Regions from separate parts of the Streptomyces prunicolor genome, predicted to be linked through region 2. Evidence: riboswitches for the same ligand, from Rfam matches in the RefSeq annotation. Region 2 holds a riboswitch; the other holds the start of a gene.
The links. A riboswitch is a leader RNA that binds a small molecule or an ion and turns the genes downstream of it on or off. The one in region 2 is predicted to bind ZMP and ZTP.
Positions count from the first base shown of each region.

Region 1: it holds a riboswitch for ZMP and ZTP, as region 2 does, so the genes downstream of both, OG588_RS45975 (bifunctional 5,10-methylenetetrahydrofolate dehydrogenase/5,10-methenyltetrahydrofolate cyclohydrolase) here and OG588_RS30845 (glycine hydroxymethyltransferase) in region 2, are expected to answer to the same signal.

Region 1 covers NZ_CP108676.1:10,167,918-10,174,853, reverse strand. The annotation lists gene OG588_RS46000 (ABC transporter ATP-binding protein) at 1-1,175, shown strand, start outside; gene OG588_RS45995 (hypothetical protein) at 1,255-1,551, opposite strand; gene OG588_RS45990 (nuclear transport factor 2 family protein) at 1,723-2,088, shown strand; gene OG588_RS45985 (MarR family winged helix-turn-helix transcriptional regulator) at 2,167-2,667, opposite strand; gene OG588_RS45980 (hypothetical protein) at 2,728-3,567, shown strand; ZMP/ZTP riboswitch at 3,618-3,702, shown strand; gene OG588_RS45975 (bifunctional 5,10-methylenetetrahydrofolate dehydrogenase/5,10-methenyltetrahydrofolate cyclohydrolase) at 3,724-4,572, shown strand; gene OG588_RS45970 (CU044_5270 family protein) at 4,573-5,472, opposite strand; gene OG588_RS45965 (RNA polymerase sigma factor) at 5,608-6,129, opposite strand; gene ctaD (cytochrome c oxidase subunit I) at 6,235-6,936, shown strand, end outside.
Region 2 covers NZ_CP108676.1:6,692,056-6,698,991, reverse strand. The annotation lists gene OG588_RS30860 (hypothetical protein) at 1-270, shown strand, start outside; gene OG588_RS30855 (hypothetical protein) at 584-1,306, shown strand; gene OG588_RS30850 (hypothetical protein) at 1,365-2,117, shown strand; gene OG588_RS30845 (glycine hydroxymethyltransferase) at 2,158-3,621, opposite strand; ZMP/ZTP riboswitch at 3,653-3,742, opposite strand; gene rocD (ornithine--oxo-acid transaminase) at 3,834-5,063, shown strand; gene OG588_RS30835 (hypothetical protein) at 5,255-6,091, shown strand; gene OG588_RS30830 (PLP-dependent aminotransferase family protein) at 6,300-6,936, opposite strand, start outside.

The DNA.
Region 1 (6,936 bases), 3.5 Mb from region 2:
AGGACGCGGTCGGCGTGATGGGCGCCTCGCTGGAGCGGATCCTGGGCGCGCTGCGCACGGTGAAGGCGTCCGGCGCCGAGGAGCGCGAGGAACGCACCCTGCACGCGGCGGCCGAGGAGTCGTGGCGGCAGAGTGTGCGGGCCGCCAAGTGGAGCGCCGCCGCGGGCAATACGGCGGCACTGTCGATGCAGGTCGCCTTCATCACCGTCCTCGCGGTGGGCGGCGCACGGGTGGCGACGGGCGCGATCGACGTCGGCACACTGGTCGCGTTCCTCCTCTACGTCTTCTATCTGATGCAGCCGATCCAGCAGGTCGTCGGCGCGATCACGCAGTACCAGACGGGCACCGCGGCCCTCTCCCGCATCCAGGAGGCGCTGCGCCTCCCGGCCGAACCCCCGTCCCTGCCGGCCCAGTTGCCCTCCCCCGGCGCGGAACCCGCGGCCCTCGCCTTCGACGACGTCCGCTTCCGCTACGCCGACGACCTCCCCTATGTCCACCACGGCGTGACCTTCGAGGTACCGGCCCAGGGCATGACGGCGTTCGTCGGCCCGTCCGGCGCGGGCAAGACCACGGTGTTCTCCCTCATCGAGCGTTTCTACGACCCCGAGTCCGGCGCCATCACCCTCGACGGCCGGGACCTCGCGGAGTGGGAGCTGTCCGGGCTCCGGTCCGCCATCGGCTATGTGGAGCAGGACGCCCCGGTCCTGTCGGGCTCCCTGCGCGACAACCTGCTGCTCGGCAACCCGGACGCGGACGACGACGCCGTCACCCGCGTCCTGAAGACGACCCGCCTCGACGGCCTCATCGCCCGCCTCCCGAAGGGCATCGACACCCTGGTCGGCCACCGCGGCACCCGCCTCTCGGGCGGCGAACGCCAGCGCGTGGCCATCGCCCGCGCGCTCCTGCGCCACCCCCGGCTGCTCCTCCTCGACGAGGCGACCTCGCAGCTCGACGCGGTGAACGAGGCGGCCCTGCGCGATACCGTCGCCGATGTGGCCCGTACGACGACGGTCCTGGTCGTCGCGCACCGGCTGTCCACGGTGACGATGGCGGACCGGATCGTGGTCATGGACGCGGGCCGCGTCCGCGCGGTGGGCACGCACCGGGAGCTGGTGACCGCCGACCCGCTCTACGCGGAGCTGGCGGCGACGCAGTTCCTGGCGACGACGGGCTGACCTCGCACAACGGCTGAGGGCCGCCCGTTTCCGGACGGCCCTCAAGGTCTGTGTGCTCAGCGGGATCAGTGCTGCGGGCTCACGGCTCGATGCTGGGGAGGAGTCCCGTGACCGGCGCGGCCATGTCGGTGACCTGGTGCAGCTGCTGGAGGTCGTTCAGGTGGTTCATGCCCTGGAGCTGACTGGCCACCTTCGGGATCTCCGCCTGGTGCTCGGCGGGGATCTCACTCACCGCGAGCGAGTCCAGCAGGGCGACGGGGCTGACCTTGCCGTCCTTGAAGGCGGGCGCGTCGGCGGCGTTCGCCATCGGCGCGACGAGGCCGGTGACCCCGACGGCGAGACCAACGGCGGCGGCAATACGTCGTGTTGAGATCATGCCCTCAGCAACGCGGCCGGTCCCCGCGCGGTCACGGGTACCGGCCGCCGCTCACCCGTGAGGCGGAGCGCGCCGCTGCGTTTGCCGACCCCGGCGCGACGGAGGAGTCTCGTAGGAGAGGCCCGTCGCGGCTCGCTCCTGTGTGGGCCGCGGCCCTCCGAGGAGGTCACCATGGGCACCGCGGCACGCCCCGGCTTCGACTCCGAAGCCCTGCGCCGGGGCATCGAAGACCACACAGCGGCGACACTGCTGTCGCTCTACGCGGACGACGCCGAGATCCACGTCGTCGACCACCAGACCCAGCCCAGTCACCCCAAGGTCCTGCACGGCCGGGACGAGATCGGCGCGATGCTCGCCGACGTCTACAGCCGCGACATGACACACAAGCTGGAGGAATGCGTCGTAGAAGGAGACCGGGTCGCCTACAGCGAATCGTGTCAGTACCCGGACGGGGCGCGGGTCCTCGCCGAGTCGATGCTCCTGCTGCACGATGGCAAGATCACCCGGCAGACCATGATCCAGGCATGGGACGGATAGCGAGGTTGGTGCCGAAGGTCCGGATCAGCACCCGTCTGACCTGGACCTTCTCGGCGAGCACGGTACCTGCGCGCTCGGCTACGACTCGGCGGCGAGCACCAGTTTCCGCAGCAGGTCTGCGAGCGTCCGCCGCTCTGCTGGGGTCAGTGCTGCGAGCAGCGCGATCTCACCCGCTTCCTCCGCCGCCGCATGCTGCTCGAACACGGCGTATCCGGCGTCGGTGAGCCGCACCCGCACCCGCCGCCGGTCCCCCCTCTCATGGGTGCGGACGATCAGCCCCGCCTCCTCGATGGTCACCAGCCGCGCGGACAGCGCACCCCGGGTCAGTCCGAGCAGCTCGGCGAGATGCGAGGGGCTCGTCTCGTACGGCGGCCCGAGCCTGCGCAGCATGAGCAGCACCTTGTACTGCCACTGCTTGAGTCCGTCGGAGTCGAGCATGTCCCGTCGCGTCCGGCCGGCATGACGCGCGAGGATCGCCAGCCGGAAGAAGATCGCCTCCTTCACCGGGTCCATCCAGGCGAGTTCCTTCACCCAGACCGCCACGTGCCGGTCGACCGAGTCCTCCACCGCTTCTCCCACCGTCTGCCTCCCGCAGTAGTTTTCTTGTGGATAGTTTTTCGCCTAACTACCTTCCCCGGCATGACATCCACAGCGAACGCGGTCATACCCGTCGAAGAACTCGTCGCCGCCGCGCACGAGTTGAGCGTGACGAGCCGGTGGAGGAGCGCCTCCCGTCTCCTGGACACCTGCACGACCGATGATCCCGAGTCCCGGGCGCAGATCGCCCGTGCCGCCGCTCAAGTGGCCCTGGAACAGGACTGGTTCGCCGGTACGGACACCGCGACGGCACGCATCGAGGCGGCCGGGAAGGAGTTCCCGGGCGGCGACTGGGACCTGGACTTCGCACGGCTGCGCAACACCTACCGCCGCCTGCTCGTCGTAGACGGCGGACTGCGGTTGGGCCCCGACGGAAAGGATCCGGAGACCCTCACGTCCCTGCGCCGCGAGGCGGAGTCACTGCGGGACAGCGCGCCGGACGAGGGACGCCGGGGCTGGGCAGAGATGTACCTCGGCCTGATCACCGACAACCACTTCGCCGACCTGGCGGGCGCGCCGCCCCACTACGCGTCCGCACTGAGCGCCGCCGAGTCGGTCGACGACCCACTCTTGGCCCGCGAGGCCCTGCGCCACCTCGGCGACCACGACCACGACGCCGGTGACCACGCCCGCGCCCTGGACCGCTGGCGCCGGGCGACCACACTGGGCGCCGCCGCGGGCACGGTCCCCGGCACCCTCTCCCAGCAACTGCTGCTCGCCGTCCTGGCCAGGGACTCCGGCGACGAGGCCGGGGCCAGAGCGCTCGCGACGGAGGTCGCCCGCTGGGCGGAGGCCATCGGGGCCGTACGCCTCGCGGCACAGGCCCGGGGATTCCTCGCCGGCGTCGACCCGACGGCAGCGCCCGCGGACAGCGGGGCCTGAGGGCCGTACGACAGGCCGTAGGGCCGGCCGTAGGACCCTCGGTTAGGCTGTTCGTGGGTCGTGACTGGCGCTGAGGTGGAGCACCACCGTGGAGCGGCCCACGCGGAGTCGACGCCGTGCGCCTGGGCGATTGGTCAACCAGCTCAGGAGTGGATCATGTCTCAGGCACGGCTCATGGACGGCACCGCGCTCGCCCGGCGCATCGTCGAGGACACCGCGAAGAAGGCCGCCGACCTCACGGAACGCACCGGTACGGCGCCCTGTCTGGCGACGGTTCTGGTCGGCGCGGACCCGGCCTCCGTCACGTACGTCCGGATGAAGCAGAACCGCAGCCGCAAGGCCGGCATCGAGTCCCGGCACGTGGAACTGCCCGCCGCCACGACCACCGCCGAACTGGTCGGCACCCTCGACGAACTCTCCGCCGACCCGACCGTGCACGGCATCCTGCTCCAGCACCCGATGGGTGAACACATCGACGAGCGGGCCGCGTTCGAGGCGATCGCGGCGGAGAAGGACGTGGACGGCGTCACCTTCGCGTCGTTCGCGACGATGAGCTTCGGCCTGCCGGGCTTCGTGTCCTGCACGCCCGGCGGCATCATCCGGCTGCTCGACGAGTACGACGTCGACCCGTCCGGGAAGCGTGCCGTCGTCGTGGGCCGCAGCGCGATCCTCGGCAAGCCGGCCGGCATGCTCCTCCTGGCCCGCGACGCGACGGTGACGTACTGCCACTCGCGCACCCGGGACCTGTCGGCGGTGGTGCGCGAGGCGGACATCGTGGTCGCCGCCGTGGGACGCCCCCGGCTGATCCGCGGCGAGGACATCAAGCCCGGCGCGGTCGTGATCGACGCCGGCTACAACGCGGGCAACATCGGTGACGTCGACTTCGAATCCGCCGCCGAACGCGCCTCGTTGATCACGCCGGTGCCGGGCGGCGTCGGCCCGATGACGATCGCCACGCTCCTGGAACAGACGGTGACCGCCGCGGCCCGGCAGCTCGGGGTGTGATCAGCGCGTCCACGCGCTGTACTCCATGACGTCCCCCGCCTTGACCCCGTACTCGGGCTGGTCCTTCGTGAAGGTGCTCTCCAGTCCGAGTACGGCGCCGGTGGCCGGGTCCATGATCAGCATCAGCCGACTGGCGGACCGCTGATACACATACGCCTCCCCGTGCCGCCCGAGCCGGTCGGTCACCTCCCCCACCGGCCGCAATCCGTCCGCCCCCGCGAGCAGCCGCGCCAACGCCGCCGACTCACGCGCCCCGAGCGTCCAGTGGTCCAGCAACTCCCCCACGGCCGACAGGAGTTCGGGGGTGGTCAACGGCGTCTTGCTGTACGCCGTCTCCTGGAGGTACGCCCGCAGTCCTGCCACGTCGTGCGGGGGCCGGGCATCGGGCGGGACGTCGCTCCAACTCGGCGGATACGTCGTGTCCTTGAGGACATGCCCGTCCTCGACGACACGTTCCGTGTGACTGTCGTCCGCGTTCCAGCGCACGATGCGTTCCTCGGGGACGGTGACCGGCGGCTTGTCGTCGGACATGCCGAGACTCCATGACTGCACGTGAGTTCCCCTGCGCAGAACGGGAGTTCCGTCGGCGGCAGTCGCCACGGCGAGGGCGGCGAGCTGCTTCAGGGATACGGGCGTGGAACCCGCCTGCACCGTCAGCGCACGGGGAGCAGCCACCGCCGGGGTACTGCTCGGCCCGCCCAGCACGAGGGTGAGTACGGTCGCGGCAACGGCGGCGGTGGCCGCAAGGCTCCACAGCAACCGACGCCGCCGCGAACGCCGGTCATGCAGCAGCCCGTTGAGCCGACGCTCGGCGTGATGGTCCAGCGGCCCGTCGCCGTAGAGGGACCCGTCGCCAGTGAACGGGTTGGCACTACGCAGGAGTTCAAGCTCATCAGCCATGGCGATGTTCCTTCAGGGTGACTGTGGCGCCCCAAAGGGGCGCGGGCGGTGTCGATTTGCGGCTCCGCCGCGTGGGCGCGACCAGCCACAACGGAGCCGCAGACGACTGACAACACCTCGCGGCACTTCCAACCTTCATCGCCCCGCACCGCCAAGCACCGCGAGCCGATCAATCTCCGCTCTCAACCTCCGCCGCGCCCGATGCAACCGCATCGCCGCCGCCCGCGACCCGCACCCGAGGACGACGGCAACCTCGTCCACCCCCAGCTCCTCCCACGCTGTCAACCGCAGTACCTCTTGGTCGGCCGACGACAACCGCGTGAGCGCCTCGTGCACCCAGCCCCCGGGCGCATCCACATCGGGCCCGGCCACAACCTGCCGCCCATGCGCGCGATCGTCATTACCCAGCCGATCGACAAGCCGACGCCGACGCCCGTACCCCCGCACCGCATTGGCCAGGCAGTTACGGGCCACGCCATACAGCCAGGGCAACGGAGCGGCCGGCAGATCCGCACGGCGGCGCCAGGCGACGGTGAAGACCTCCGCCACCACTTCCTCGACCTCGCTGCTCCGCCCGTCCAGTCGCCGCGCAACATAGCGGCTGACCGCCCAGTAGTGCTCGCGATAGGCAGCGGCGAAGTTCTCGTCGTTGCTCATGTCCCGTTCGTGTCCGGCACCGGGGCGATCGTCACACCCGATTTCGTGATTCTCCTCGCGTCCGTCGAGTGTGACGTGCGGGCGGCGCGCGGACACAGGCGGGGCGTGAGAGACCTCAAGAGCATCAAGTGGCTGACGACCACCGACCACAAGACGATCGGCACGCTGTATCTGGTCACGTCGTTCGCGTTTTTCCTGATCGGCGGCGTCATGGCGCTCCTCATGCGCGCCGAACTTGCCAGACCCGGCCTGCAGATCATGTCCAACGAGCAGTTCAACCAGGCGTTCACGATGCACGGCACGATCATGCTGCTGATGTTCGCGACGCCGCTGTTCGCGGGCTTCACCAACTGGATCATGCCCCTGCAGATCGGCGCCCCGGACGTCGCCTTCCCCCGCCTGAACATGTTCGCCTACTGGCTCTACCTGTTCGGCTCGACGATCGCGGTCGGTGGCTTCCTCACCCCGCAGGGCGCGGCCGACTTCGGCTGGTTCGCCTACAGCCCGCTGTCGGACGCGGTCCGCTCGCCGGGTATCGGCGCCGACATGTGGATCATGGGTCTGGCCTTCTCCGGCTTCGGCACGATCCTCGGCGCGGTCAACTTCATCACCACGATCATCTGCATGCGCGCACCGGGCATGACGATGTTCCGCATGCCGATCTTCGTGTGGAACGTGCTGCTGACCGCCGTCCTCGTTCTGCTGGCCTTCCCGGTCCTCGCCGCCGCGCTCTTCGCGCTGGAGGCGGATCGGAAATTCGGGGCACATGTCTTCGACGCCGCAAACGGCGGTGCGCTGCTGTGGCAA
Region 2 (6,936 bases):
CCGGAGTGGTTGTCGCTGGGCGGGACGGTCTCGCCGGACGGTGTGCAGGACCCGGCGCTGTGGTTCGCGCGCCCGCATCTGCTGAGTTTCTGGCTGGTGGACACGGACGGGGACCGTTATACGCGGGAGGAGCGGACGGCGGGGCCGACGCTGCTGTGGACCCATGCGGTCGGTGGGGTTCCGGGCGGGGATCTGACGTTCCGTCTGGAGGGCGTGGGGTCGAAGGGGCGGGCCGTGGAGATCGCGAGGTCGCTCGATCGGCGGAGGTAAGGAAGGAGGGCGAGTGACGCGAGTGGCGCGACGGGGGTAGGTGGCGCAACCCGTATGAGAAGTGCGAGTAGTTCAAGCAGTGCGGGCGGGGTGGGAACCCCGGCGGGCCGAGCGGTGTACCAGAAGTGACAGGCGGCTCGCGGGCGGGTCGTACGGGGATCGGCGGATGGGCTGGGTGGGGGTTCGGATGTCCGGAGGCTGGAGTGCGGGCGGGGCAGGCGGGAGTGCGAGCGAGGCTGGGAGGAGTGCGGGCCGGGCAGGGAAGAGCGCGGGCGGGGTTCGTGAACTGGCCGCTCTGAGTGGGGCGTTGGCGATGACGCTGGCCCTGATGGTGTGGGGTGCGTCGGACGCGGCGGCGGGCGGGCCGACGAGCGTGCTCGTGACGTCGCCGGAGAGCGGGCAGGCCAGGGGGCTGTACTACTCGGACGAACAGTACGGAAAACTCCAGCAGTTGCTCGGGCCCGAGGGCAAGGGCACGCGCGACAAGCCGCCCGAGGCCGATCTGGTCCACGCCCACCAGATCAACGTCACCTGGCTGGCGCACGACATATCGCCCTGGCGGATCGACCGGGTCTTTCCGGTCGAGTCCCGGCCGCAGGCGGTCTGGATCCACACGGCGGCCGATGTCCCGGAGAACACGAACCTGAACGGCTATTGGCACCGGGCCGAGCAACCCGCCCAACTGTGCGCCCTCTTCAAGAAGTTGGGCGTGCTGGGCAAGAGCACGGGTGACGGTTACTCCGGCATCTTCCCGGCGCCTTGGGAGCCGACCGAGCCCGCTCCGGCCACGGTCGCACCTGACTCCGACACGGGGACGGGGACGGGGACAGTAACGGGGCCAGGGGCGGGGACCACCACGGTGCGGGCCTCCCTGCCGGACAAGGGGCATGGCACCGACTGGTGGTGGGCGATACCGGGTGCGGCGGCCGGAGCGGTACTGGCACTGGGTCTGCGGCCGTTCGTCGCGCGGCTGCCGCTGGACCGGTGGCGAAAGGGTCGGGAGCCGGGGCCGAGGCAGGAGTTGCGGGACGTGTGAGGGGCGGAGGAGACGAGGACGGACGGAAGGGATGCAGGGGATGGACGGAGGGGGACGCATGGAACGTGGCAGGGGACGGGCGAGGTTGCGGGGCCTGCGTCTCGTGGCGGGGCCGGTGTTGATGGCTCTCGCCGGGGTGGCTCAGACCCACGCCCAGGCCCTCGGGACGGATCGGGCGTGGCCCCCGGCCATGGAGCAGGCTCAGGACCAGGCTCAGGACCCGCTCCGGGACATCCCGGATCTGGCGCTGGTCGTGACGGGTGACTCGGGCCGGACGGAGACGTGGCGCTCCGGGCAGTCGTCGTTCGCCCGCCTGTGGACGTTGTTGCAGCCGACCTACACGGGGACGGGGCGGGTGTCGCGGGAATGGGATGCCGGCCGGTATCCGGAGGTGCGGATCACCGTGGTGTGGGAGCTGACCGGCGTCGGGGGCTGGCCTTGGACGAGTCGGGCTCCGGGTGGTGATGTGGCGGTGGAGCGGGAGGACCAGTTGTTCGTGACCGCCGACGGCACACCGTGGGTGCGGACGGATCCGGCTCCGGAGGTGGCGGACGACGACATCCGCTGGCATCGGGCGCCGCGCGCGGTCTTCTCGCAGATGGAGCGGGCGGGGGTGCTCGGCGGAACCGACGCCGCCGGCAAGGCAGTTGGGGGTGGGGCCGGCTCTGCGGACCTTGCCGGACGTGCCTGGTGGGCGGTGGCGGGGGTGGCTGTCGGGGTCGGCGGCACGCTGCTGATACGTCGCGCGGCGGCCCGGGGTGAGGCCGGACCGCCGCGCGAGGAACCACGACAGGAACTCATCGATCTGTGAGAGTCGCCGATCTTTGACAACTCAAGAGCGTGAGCGTGGGTCAGCCGAGGTCGATCTCCGGGTACAGCGGGAAGCCGGCGACGAGGTCGGTGGCGCGGTGGGAGATCTCGTCCGCGATCTTCGGGTCGAGGATGTGCTGGGCCTTGGACGGCGCGCCCTTGCTGGTGGTGCCGGGCTCCGTGGTGGTGAGGACGCGGTCGATGAGGCCGGCGACCTCGTCCATCTCGGCGGTGCCCAGGCCGCGGGTGGTGAGGGCGGGGGTGCCGATGCGGATGCCGGAGGTGTACCAGGCGCCGTTCGGGTCGGCGGGGATGGCGTTGCGGTTGGTGACGATGCCCGAGTCGAGCAGGGCGGCCTCGGCCTGGCGGCCGGTGAGGCCGTAGGAGGAGGCGACGTCGATCAGGTTCAGGTGGTTGTCGGTGCCGCCGGTGACGAGGGTGGCGCCGCGCCGCATCAGGCCGTCGGCCAGCGCGCGGGAGTTGTCGACGATGCGCTGGGCGTAGTCCTGGAAGGAGGGCTGCCTGGCCTCGGCGAGGGCGACGGCCTTGGCGGCCATGACGTGCGGGAGCGGGCCGCCGAGGACCATCGGGCAGCCGCGGTCGACTTGATCCTTGAGGGAGTCGTCGCACAGGACCATGCCGCCGCGCGGGCCGCGCAGGGACTTGTGGGTGGTGGTCGTCACGATCTGCGCGTGCGGAACCGGGTCGAAGTCGCCGGTCAGCACCTTGCCCGCGACCAGGCCGGCGAAGTGCGCCATGTCGACCATCAGGGTCGCCCCGACCTCGTCGGCGATCTCGCGCATGATGCGGAAGTTCACCAGGCGGGGGTAGGCGGAGTAGCCGCCGACGATGATCAGCGGCTTGAACTCGCGGGCAGAGGCGCGCAGGGCCTCGTAGTCGATGAGGCCGGTGACGGGGTCGGTGCCGTAGGAGCGCTGGTCGAACATCTTGCCGGAGATGTTGGGGCGGAAGCCGTGGGTGAGGTGGCCGCCGGCGTCCAGGGACATGCCGAGCATGCGCTGGTTGCCGAAGGCCTGGCGGAGTTCTGCCCAGTCGGCGTCGGAGAGGTCGTTGACCTGGCGGACGCCCGCCTTCGCGAGGGCCGGGACCTCGACGCGGTCGGCGAGGACCGACCAGAAGGCGACGAGGTTGGCGTCGATGCCGGAGTGCGGCTGGACGTAGGCGTGGCGGGCGCCGAAGAGTTCGCGCGCGTGCTCGGCGGCGAGGGACTCGACGGTGTCGACGTTGCGACAGCCGGCGTAGAAGCGGCGGCCGATGGTGCCCTCGGCGTACTTGTCGCTGAACCAGTTGCCCATGGCCAGGAGGGTGGCCGGGGAGGCGTAGTTCTCGGAGGCGATCAGCTTGAGCATCTCGCGCTGGTCGGCGACTTCCTGGCCGATGGCGTCGGCGACACGCGGCTCGACGGCACGGATCACATCGAGGGCGGCGCGGAAGGCGGTGGACTCGTTGGAGAGGGCGGAGAGAGGCACAGAATTGTCGGGCATGGGGACCTCCGGACGTGGCGTTCGGCGTTCTCGGTACGGCCCAGGCGCACGGCACACAGTCCAGCTCGGGCCGCTCCCCGATGGTCGGTCCCATCCCAGCGCGCCAGTCACGGCCCATCGGTCAGCCTACCGGGCGGGCCGGACGGTGCGGCTCCCGCGTCCACCATGCGGGCGAAGATAGGAAAGGGGCACCCTCACCCCCGGGAGACGCCGTGACCAGTACGGAAGCCAGCAACGAAGCCGGTACGGAAGCCCTCATCGCCGCCGCCGAGGCGCACACCGCGCACAACTACCACCCGCTTCCGGTGGTCGTCGCCACCGCCGACGGGGCGTGGATGACGGATGTGGAGGGGCGGCGCTATCTGGACTTGCTCGCCGGGTACTCGGCGCTGAACTTCGGGCACGGCAACCCTCGGCTGATCGCGGCGGCGCAGGCGCAGTTGGAGCGGGTGACTCTCACCTCGCGGGCGTTCCATCACGACCGGTTCGGCGCGTTCTGCGAGCAGTTGGCCGAGCTGTGCGGCATGGAGCTGGTGCTGCCGATGAACACGGGCGCGGAGGCGGTGGAGACCGCGCTGAAGACGGCCCGGAAGTGGGGGTACCGGGTCAAGGGCGTGCCCGAAGGCCGGGCGAAGATCGTCGTGGCGGGCAACAACTTCCACGGCCGTACGACGATGATCGTCAGCTTCTCGACCGACCCGGAGGCGCGGGCGGACTTCGGGCCGTACACGCCGGGCTTCGAGATCGTGCCGTACGGAGATCTCACCGCGATGCGGGCGGCGGTCAGTGAGAACACGGTGGCCGTGCTGTTGGAGCCGATCCAGGGTGAGGCGGGGGTGCTGGTGCCGCCGGCCGGATATCTGGCGGGGGTGCGGGAGTTGACGCGGGAGCGGAACGTGCTCTTCATCGCGGATGAGATCCAGTCGGGGCTCGGGCGGACGGGGTGGACGTTCGCGTGCGAGCACGAGGCGGTGGTGCCCGACATGTATGTGCTCGGGAAGGCGCTGGGCGGTGGGGTGGTGCCGGTGTCGGCGGTGGTGTCGAGTGCGGAGGTGCTGGGCGTGTTCCGGCCCGGGGAGCACGGGTCGACGTTCGGCGGGAATCCGCTGGCGTGCGCGGTGGCGCTGGAGGTGATCGCGATGCTGCGGTCGGGCGAGTACCAGGCGCGGGCCGCGGAGCTCGGGAAGCATCTGCACCGGGAATTGCGGCAGTTGACGGACACCGGGCGGGTGACGGCGGTGCGTGGGCGAGGGCTGTGGGCGGGGGTCGACATCGCGCCGGCGGTCGGGACGGGGCGGGAGGTCTCGGAGCGGCTGTTGGACCGGGGTGTTCTGGTGAAGGACACCCATGGTTCTACGATCCGGATCGCGCCGCCGCTGATGATCAGCCGGGAGGACCTGGACTGGGGGTTGGGTCAACTCCGGGTGGTTTTGGGGGTGTAGGGCGCGGGGCCTCGGACCGGGGGCCTGGAGTCTGGGCCTGCGTCTGTGGCCTCGGACCTGGGCCTGGACTCTGGGGCCCGAACTCTGGGGCCTGGGTGCTCGTCCGGGGATCTCCAGAGATCGGTGAGAGGGTCCGCCCGGGAGGGCCGGGGCGATCTCATCTCCCCTACAGTCACTTTGTGCTCTTTGGAATGGTGTGCGCGCTCGGCGCGGCGGTCTGCTTCGGTACGGCGACGGTGTTGCAGGCGGTCGCCGCCCGGGCGGCCTCGACGGGTGGGGGCGGGGACGCGGCGCTGTTGCTGCGGGCGCTGCGGCAGTGGCGGTATCTGGCGGGGCTGGGGTTGGACGGTCTGGGGTTCGTGTTCCAGATCGCGGCGCTGCGGTCGTTGCCCATCTACGCGGTCGGAGCGGCCCTGGCGTCGAGCCTCGCGGTGACGGCGGTGGTGGCCGCGCGGTTGCTGGGAGTTCGGCTCCGCGGGACGGAGTGGGCGGCCGTCGGGGTGGTCTGCGCGGGGCTGGCGATGCTGGGACTGGCGTCCGGGGCGGAGGGGCACCGGGACGGGTCCATGGCCTTGAAGTGGGCGATGTTGGGGACGGCGGTGGCGGTGTTGCTGCTCGGGTTGGTCGGGGGGCGACTGCCGGAGCGGGGGCGGGCGTTGACGTTGGGGTTGGGGGCGGGGTTCGGGTTCGGGGTCGTCGAGGTGGCGGTCCGCTTGATCGACTCGCTGTCGCCCTCGACGCTGGTGAGCAATCCGGCGACGTACGCCCTGCTTGTCGGTGGGGGTGCGGCGTTCTTGTTGCTGACGACGGCGTTGCAGCGGGGGTCTGTGACGACGGCGACGGCGGGGCTTGTGATCGGGGAGACGCTCGGGCCGGCGGCGGTGGGGGTGGTGTGGCTCGGGGACCGTACGCGGGACGGGTTGGAGTGGCTGGCTGTGCTGGGGTTTTTGGTGGCGGTGGCAGGGGCGTTGGCACTGGCGCGGTTCGGAGAGGCGCCGGCGGTGGATCGTGCGGGTGAGCCCGGGTGACCGTCTCCGGGGGCTGCGCCCCCAGACCCCCGCTTCGGCCCTGAAGGGGCCTCGTCCTCAAACGCCGGACGGGCTGGAGGGTGTCGGCCTGCGTTGGAGAGGCGCCGGACGGGCTGATTTTGCGGGCCCGCGTTGAAACGGCAGACGGGATGATTTTGCCTACCCGCATCGAGAGGTGCGGTCCCGATGAAAGACCCTCAGAACACCCTCACGGCAGCACCCGGCACAACGCCTCCACCGCCCCCGCCCACGCATGGTCCGGCGGGGTGCCGTAACCCACCACCAGGGCGTCCAAGGCGGCAGCCACGGCGTGTTCGTGGCGGTAGAAAGACAGGGTGTGGAGGGCGAGGCCCTGCCAGGCGGCGGCCTGGACCACGGACTGTTCGGTGCCGGGCGGGAGGCTGAGGACGGCGTGGAAGCCGGCCGCGATGCCGGTGGCGTGGACGTCGGGGGCGTGCTGGGCGAGGGCGTCGACCAGGGTGTCCCGGCGGCGGCGGTAGCGCAGGCGGGCGGCGCGGACGTGGCGGTCGTAGGCGCCGGAGGTGATGAATTCGGCGAGGGTCAGTTGGTCCAGGACGCCGCAGGTGTCGATATCGCCCTTCGCCTTCGCGACCTCCTCGATCAGTGAGGGGGGCAGGACCATCCAGGCCAGGCGGAGGCCGGGGGCGAGGGACTTGCTGGCGGTGCCGAGGTAGACGACGTGGTTCGGGTCGAGTCCCTGGAGGGCGCCGATCGGCTGGCGGTCGTAGCGGAACTCCCCGTCGTAGTCGTCCTCCAGGACCAGGGCGCCGGTGCGCCGGGCCCAGTCGACGACGGCGGAGCGGCGGTCGTGGTGGAGGGGGACG